2 regions of the Streptomyces sp. NPDC016309 genome follow, and region 1 is predicted to be linked to the other one. Evidence: riboswitches for the same ligand, from Rfam matches in the RefSeq annotation. Region 1 holds a riboswitch; the other holds the start of a gene.

Region 1 (3,852 bases):
CGCTGCGTAACGGGTCATGTGCGGAAGGCCTCCCTGGTGCGGCACCGCCGTCCGGTGCTCGCGGCGAGGCTAGGGACGCGGACGTTGCAACCGGGTTGCGCCGGCGCCGAGTTCCGCGTCCAGGGCCGTCAGGCGCGCCCGTACGGGGGCGAGGAGCGCCGCCGGCGCGCACGCCGCCAGGGACCGCCACACCTCCAGGTCGTCCTCGCCCCACGCGCTGTGCGCCCAGTCGGCGAGCAGCGCCGGGTCACCGCGCGCGATCAGCGCGGCACGCAGGTCCCCGGCCAGCCGCTCCCGCGCCCGCCGCACCGCCGGCGCGCACGAACCGGGCAGCAAGGGCCCGGCGTACCCGCCCAGCGCCGCGGCGACCGCACCGGACCCGAGCTTGCGCCGCACCGCCCCGAAGTCCGTGTCGACCGGCACCGCCAGCCGGTACGGGCGCGACCGCAGCACCCCGGGACCCAGTAGGCCCCGCAACCGGCTCAGTTCGGCCCGCAGGGTGACCGGGGTGACCGACTCGTCCTCGTACAGCGCCGCCAGCAGCTCCTCCCCGCCCAGACCCCCCGGATGGTGGGCGAGCACCACCAGGATCTCGCTGTGCCGGCGACTCAGGCGCGTCCGCCGCCCGCCCGCCACCAGCACCGCCTCGTCCCTGCCCAGCGCCGACAGCCACCCACGGTCCCCGGCCGCCGGAGCCGGCCCCAGGAGGGCCAGGTGGGACTCCGCGGCCCGGGCCACCGCCTGGACGAACGCCAGGCTGTGCGGGTGCGCCAGCCGGTCGCCGCCCGTGATGTCCACCGCCCCCAGCAGCCGCCCGGTGCGCGGATCGTGCACCGGCGCCGCCGCGCACGTCCAGGCCTGCACCGGCCGCCGGAAGTGCTCGGCGGTGAACACCTGGACCGGCCGGTCGACCGCGATCGCCGTACCGGGGGCGTTCGTGCCCGCCGCCGACTCGGCCCACCGCGCGCCCGCCACGAAGTTCATCCGGTCGGCCCGGCGCAGCGTCGCCGGATGCCCCTCGACCCACAGGAGCCGCCCGTGCGCGTCGCAGACGGCGACCAGGTGCTCCCCGTCGCTCGCGTACGCGCCCATCAACTCCCGTACCACCGGCATCACCGCTGCCAGCGGATGACCGTCCCGGTGAGCGGCCAGCTCGTCCTCGTCCAGTTCCACGCACGCCGCGCCGTCCGGGCACACCCGGGCGCGCGCCGAGCGCCGCCACGAGTCGGCCACCACCGGCCGGACCGGCCCCTCCGGCCGGCCGCCCGCCGTGAACGCCTCGTGCGCGCGGTGCAGCGCCCGCGCCCGCTCCGCCGGATCGGCGTCCCGCTCCAAGGCCACCCATGGGTCGTTCACACGGCCCTCCCCATCGAGGTCTCCCGCTGCCGCCGCTGCCGCTGTGGCTGCCGCCGCTGACGTCCGCGCCCGGGCCATCGTCGTCGCGCGGGCCGGACTCCACAAGGGCGGGCGCGACGGGGCACCCGGGGGGCGATGGGGAACGGTCCCGTAGAGTGGTGGCGGGCCGTGACTGGCGCTTGGGTGGAGTACCACCGGGGAGCGGCCCGGCGGACCGACGCCACTGCCGCGCGCCTGGGCGATCCACTGACGACCGCTCAGGAGCCCGCATGTCCACCACTCCCGCCACCGCCCGCCTCATGGACGGCAGCGGCCTCGCCCGCCGCCTCGTCGAGGAGACCGCCGCCCGCGCCGCCGACCTCACCCGGCGCACCGGCACCCGGCCGTGCCTCGCCACCGTCCTGGTCGGCGCCGACCCCGCCTCCGTGACGTACGTGAAGATGAAGCGGGCCCGCTGCGAGAAGGCCGGCATCCGTTCCCGCCACGTCGAGCTGCCCGCCACCACGACCACCGCCGAACTGGTGGCCACGCTCGAAAACCTGTCGAACGACCCCGAGGTGCACGGCATCCTGCTCCAGCACCCGGTCGGCCCCGGCATCGACGAGCGGGCGGCGTTCGAGGCGATCGCCCCCGAGAAGGACGTCGACGGCGTGACCTTCAGCTCCTTCGCGACGATGAGCTTCGGCCTGCCCGGGTTCGTCTCCTGCACGCCGGGCGGCATCATGCGGCTGCTCGACGCGTACGGCGTCGACCCGGCCGGCAAGCGCGCGGTCGTGGTCGGCCGCAGCGCCATCCTCGGCAAGCCCGCCGGCATGCTGCTGCTGGCGCGGAACGCCACGGTCACCTACTGCCACTCGCACACGGCCGACCTGTCCGCGGCCGTACGTGAGGCCGACATCCTGGTCGCCGCGGTCGGGCGGCCCCGCTTCATCAAGGGCGAGGACATCAAGCCCGGCGCGGTCGTCATCGACGCGGGCTACAACCCCGGCAACGTGGGTGACGTCGACTTCGAGACCGCCGCCACCCGCGCGAGCCTGATCAACCCCGTGCCCGGCGGCGTCGGCCCGATGACCATCGCGGTGCTGCTCGCCCAGACGGTGGACGCGGCGGAGCGCGGGCTCTCCCGCTGACCGGGGGCGGGGCGCAGCGGGCGTGGCGTGGCGTAGGTGGGGCCGAGGCGTGCGGGCGGGGGCCGGGGCGTGCCACCTGGGCGTCCGACCGGAGCCCCGGCGGATCCGTGCCGGGGCCCCTGCGCACGCCCCGGGCGCCCACACCCGGCGCCCGGTCGGGCGCCCGGAGCGGGGCGCCAACGGTACGGACGGCCGGAGCGACCGTCCTAGGCGTCGGTTTCCGGGGTGACCGCCAGGACGCTCGCCAGGGCGGCGGCCGGATCGGGATCGGGCGGCCCGGCGGGTACCCAGGCCTGGTCCGGCTCCTCGCGGTACGGCCACCAGCGGCCGTCGCCGTCCAGCCGGAGCTGCGCGCCCGCGCCGGTCACCGTCCAGCACCCGGGGCGGTCCGCCCGCAACGGGGGACGCTCGCCGTCCTCCCAGGCAGCGGCGAGCCGCGCCTCGGCCCGCGCCAGCAGCTCCGGACCGGGCTCCGGGTGCGCCTCCAGCACGGCCAGCCCCTCGGCGCCGCCCAGCCGCCACGCGCGCGTGGCCACGTCCAGGCCTGCCCGGCGACGGCCGGTCCCCGAGGCGAGCCGCTCCAGGGCGGCCGCTCCCCAGGCGGCGGAGGCGGCCAGCCGGACGGCGTCCTGTTCCGCCGTCAGCACGGCCTCCGGGAGCCGGTCCTCGTGCCCCGGCGACAGCGCGTCGGCCAGCATCCGGTGCGCCCGGGCCGCCGCGTCGGCCGCCAGGGCCTCCAGCGCCGCCGGGTCGACACCCGGCCCGGGCCCGGCCTCGGTGTCCAGCGACGGCGGCTCCCCGGGTGACTCCGGCAGCGGGGGCGGCGCGGGCAGTGGCGGGAGGATGTCCCGCGCGGCGAACGCCTCGTCCGCCCGTACCCCCGGGACACCGTCCCCGGCCGGTTCCTCCCCGTCCCCGGTGACCGGGCCTCCCGCCGGAGCCCGGCGGCCCGCCAGGGCGGAGCCGCGTGCCTGCACCTCGTCGAGCAGCCGCCGCTCCCCACGGCCCCGCACCAGCAGCAGCACGAAGGGGTCCTCGTCCAGCAGCCGCGCCACCTGGTAGCTCAGCGCCGCCGTGTGCGGACAGTGGTCCCAGGCGTCACAGGTGCAGGCGGGCTCCAGGTCGCCTATCCCGGGCAGCAGTTCGATGCCGGCCGCCGCCGCGTCCTCCACCAGGTCCGGAGGCATGTCCCGGTCCAGGAGGGCGGCCAGGTGGCCGGCCCGGTCCGCGGCCATGTCCAGGAACCGGTCCCACTCCTCATCGGTCAGCTCCCGCAGCAGCACGTCCCCGCGCTGTGCCGTACCGTCGGGGTCCCGCACCACGGCGGTGATCCGTCCGGGACGGACCGACACGGCGCCCACCGCGC
Region 2 (3,852 bases), on a different contig from region 1:
ATGTCCCTCATTCTCTCAGTTGCCGCCGACAGGTCGGGAACGCCGCCGGATGAGACGAGCGACACAGGTCCCCCGGCGGCCCGCCCCGGCGCCGACGGGCCGGGACGGGACGGGCGGCGGGGCGCCCGTCGGGGCCCGGTGCGGGGCCGGGCCCCGGCCGGGCCGTCAGACGGGGATGCCGGGGGCCGGGTGGGCAGCCATCAGCTCGGCGACCTCGGCCCGGACCGCGGCCAGGGCGGCCTCGTCGCCGGTACGGGCGGCCGTGACGCCCCGGTCGATCCAGCCGGCGACCGCCGCCATGTCCCCGGTGCCGAGCCCGCGGGAGGTGAGGGACGGGGTGCCGATGCGGATGCCGGAGGGGTCGAAGGGCTTGCGGGTGTCGTAGGGGACGGTGTTGTAGTTCACGACGATGCCGGCCCGGTCCAGGGCCTTCGCGGCGACCTTGCCGGGCACGTCCTTGGACGTGAGGTCCATCAGGACCAGGTGGTTGTCCGTACCGCCGGAGACCAGGTCGAAGCCACGGGCGATGAGCTCGACGGCGAGGGCCTTGGCGTTGGCGACGACCTGCTGCGCGTAGTTGCGGAAGGACGGCTGGGACGCCTCGCGGAGGGCGACCGCGATGGCGGCGGTGGTCTGGTTGTGGGGGCCGCCCTGGAGGCCGGGGAAGACCGCCTTGTCGATGGCCCTGGCGTGCTCCTCGCGGCACATGAGCATCGCGCCGCGCGGGCCGCGCAGCGTCTTGTGGGTGGTGGTGGAGATGACGTCGGCGTGCGGCACCGGCGAGGGGTGGGCGCCGCCCGCGATCAGGCCGGCGATGTGGGCGATGTCGGCGACCAGGACGGCGCCCGCCTCGCGGGCGATCTCCGCGAAGGCGGCGAAGTCGATGGTGCGGGGCAGCGCGGTGCCGCCGCAGAAGATGATCCTGGGCCGCTCCTTGAGGGCCAGCTCCCGCACCTCGTCGAAGTCGATCAGCCCGGTGTCCCGGCGCACGCCGTACTGGACGCCGCGGAACCAGGAGCCGGTCACCGAGACGCCCCAGCCGTGGGTGAGGTGACCGCCCATCGGCAGGGCCATGCCCATCACGGTGTCGCCGGGCTCGGCGAAGGCGAGGTGGACGGCGAGGTTGGCCGGGGAGCCGGAGTAGGGCTGGACGTTGGCGTGGTCGACGCCGAACAGGGCCTTGGCGCGGCCGACGGCGAGCACCTCGACCTGGTCGATGTTCTGCTGGCCCTCGTAGTAGCGCCGGCCCGGGTAGCCCTCGCTGTACTTGTTCTGGAGGACGGTCCCGGAGGCCTCCAGGACGGCCTGCGAGACGTAGTTCTCGCTGGGGATCAGCCGCAGCGTCTCGGACTGGAGCCGCTCCTCCGCGCCGACGAGCGCGGCGATCTCGGGGTCGCCCGCGGCGAGGGCGGGATGGTGCGCGGGAAGGGGAAGGCTGGTCATGGCGTCCTCCAGGGGGCCGGCAGCACGGACGAGGTCGTGGGGTGCCCAGGCGGGCGGCACCCTCGTGTGGTCTGCCGCGCACGGCTCCCCCGGGGTCGCTTCCCCGTACGCCAGTCGCCGTGCGTACCGGTCACCTTAAGGGGTGTCTCGCCGCGAGGTTTCCCCGTCCGTATGGCGAGCGACGATAGAAGGGGGCGCCACCACCGCCCCACGCCGCAGGACGAACGGAGACCCCGTGTCGAGAACACAAGAGGCGATCGCTTCCGCGGAGGCGCACAGCGCGCACAACTACCACCCGTTGCCCGTCGTCGTCTCCACGGCGGAGGGGGCCTGGATGACCGATGTCGAGGGGCGCCGCTACCTCGACATGCTGGCGGGCTACTCGGCGCTCAACTTCGGCCACGGCAACCGCCGGCTGATCGAGGCCGCCAAGGCGCAACTGGAGCGGGTGACGCTGACGTCGAGGGCGTTCCACCACGACCGGTTCGCCGACTTCTGCGAGCAGCTCGCCGAGTTCTGCGGCATGGAGATGGTGCTGCCGATGAACACCGGGGCGGAGGCGGTGGAGACCGCCGTGAAGACCGCCCGCAAGTGGGGGTACCGGGCCAAGGGCGTGCCGGACGGCATGGCGAAGATCATCGTCGCGGCGGACAACTTCCACGGCCGGACGACCACGATCGTCAGCTTCTCCACCGACCCCGAGGCGCGGGCGGACTACGGGCCCTACACGCCGGGGTTCGAGATCGTGCCGTACGGGGACCTGGCGGCGCTGGACCTGGCGATGACGGACAACACCGTGGCCGTGCTGCTGGAGCCCATCCAGGGCGAGGCGGGCGTGCTGGTGCCGCCGGCCGGGTACCTGCCGGCGGTCCGGGAGCTGACCCGGCAGCGGAACGTGCTGTTCATCGCGGACGAGATCCAGTCGGGCCTCGGCCGCACGGGCCGGACGTTCGCGTGCGAACACGAGGGCGTGGTCCCGGACATGTACGTGCTGGGCAAGGCCCTGGGCGGCGGCGTGGTGCCGGTGTCGGCGGTCGTGTCGAGCGCGGCGGTCCTGGGGGTGCACCGGCCGGGCGAGCACGGGTCGACGTTCGGCGGGAACCCGCTGGCCTGCGCGGTGGCCCTGGAGGTGCTGGCGATGCTGCGCACCGGCGAGTACCAGCAGCGGGCGGCCGAGCTGGGCGACCACCTCCACCACGAGCTGGGGCTCATGGTGGGCGGCGGCGCCGTGGAGGCGGTGCGCGGGCGCGGCCTGTGGGCGGGCGTGGACGTCGTGCCGGCCCTGGGCACGGGCCGGGAGATCTCGGAGAAGCTGATGGACCGCGGGGTCCTGGTGAAGGACACCCACGGCTCGACGATCCGGATCGCCCCGCCGCTGGTGATCGGCAAGGAGGACCTGGACTTCGCGCTGGAGCAGTTGCGCCAGGTCCTGCGGTGACGGCGGCCCCCGGCGGGGCGGCGGCCGGGCCCGGCGGGGCGGCCGGTAGGCCCGGCGGGGGGAGCCGGTAGGCCCGGCGGCGCGGCGGGTCAGGGCAGCGCCCGGCACAGCGCGTCCAGGGCGCCGGACCAGGCGCTGTCCGTCGGGGTGGCGTAGCCCACCACCAGCGCGTCGCGGCCGGGCGGCACGTCCGGGTGGCGGAAGCGGTCCAGGCCCTGGACGGCCAGGCCCTGCCAGGCGGCCGCCTGGACGACGGACCGCTCGGTGCCGTGCGGGAGTTCCAGCACGGCGTGCAGCCCGGCCGCGATGCCGCTCACCCGGATGTCCGGCGCCCGCTCGGCGAGCGCGGCCACGAGCTGGTCGCGCCGCCGGCGGTAGCGCAGCCGCATGCCGCGCACGTGCCGGTCGTAGGCGCCCGAGCGGATGAACTCCGCCAGCGTGAGCTGGTCCAGGGCGCTGGACACCCAGTCGGCGTGCCCCTTCGCCGCCAGCACGTCCCCCACCAGCGCCTCCGGGAGCACCATCCAGCCCAGCCGCAGCCCGGGCGTCAGGGACTTGCTCGCCGTACCGAGGTGGACCACCCGCTCGGGGTCCAGGCCCTGGAGGGCGCCGACCGGCTGGCGGTCGTAGCGGAACTCGCCGTCGTAGTCGTCCTCCAGGATCAGCCCGCCCGTGCGGCGGGCCCAGTCCACGGCGGCGGCGCGCCGGTCAGGTGGCAGCGCGCCGCCGAGCGGGAACTGGTGGGCGGCCGTGATCAGCAGGGCGCCCTGGCGGTCCAGCTCGCCGGTGCGGGTGCCGTGTTCGTCGTACGGCAGCGCGGGGGTGGCCAGTCCGGCCGCGGCGAGCAGGTTCCAGTGGATGTCGAGCCCGTACGACTCGACGGCGACCTCCCGCACCTTCCGCGCGCGCAGCACCCGGGCCATCAGCCGCAGCCCGTGGACGAAGCCGGAGCAGACGACGATGCGGTCCGG

What was found. A riboswitch is a leader RNA that binds a small molecule or an ion and turns the genes downstream of it on or off. The one in region 1 is predicted to bind ZMP and ZTP.
Region 2: another riboswitch for ZMP and ZTP. It lies ahead of glyA (serine hydroxymethyltransferase); the one in region 1 lies ahead of ACF068_RS05945 (bifunctional 5,10-methylenetetrahydrofolate dehydrogenase/5,10-methenyltetrahydrofolate cyclohydrolase).

Annotation. Positions count from the first base shown of each region.
Region 1 covers NZ_JBIBSG010000002.1:312,074-315,925, forward strand. Annotated here, with positions in the region: gene ACF068_RS05935 (aldehyde dehydrogenase family protein) at 1-18, opposite strand, end outside; gene ACF068_RS05940 (GAF domain-containing protein) at 70-1,356, opposite strand; ZMP/ZTP riboswitch at 1,515-1,603, shown strand; gene ACF068_RS05945 (bifunctional 5,10-methylenetetrahydrofolate dehydrogenase/5,10-methenyltetrahydrofolate cyclohydrolase) at 1,626-2,486, shown strand; gene ACF068_RS05950 (SWF or SNF family helicase) at 2,693-3,852, opposite strand, start outside.
Region 2 covers NZ_JBIBSG010000001.1:705,231-709,082, forward strand. Annotated here, with positions in the region: gene trpS (tryptophan--tRNA ligase) at 1-2, opposite strand, end outside; gene glyA (serine hydroxymethyltransferase) at 166-1,443, opposite strand; ZMP/ZTP riboswitch at 1,480-1,571, opposite strand; gene rocD (ornithine--oxo-acid transaminase) at 1,679-2,881, shown strand; gene ACF068_RS03235 (PLP-dependent aminotransferase family protein) at 2,971-3,852, opposite strand, start outside.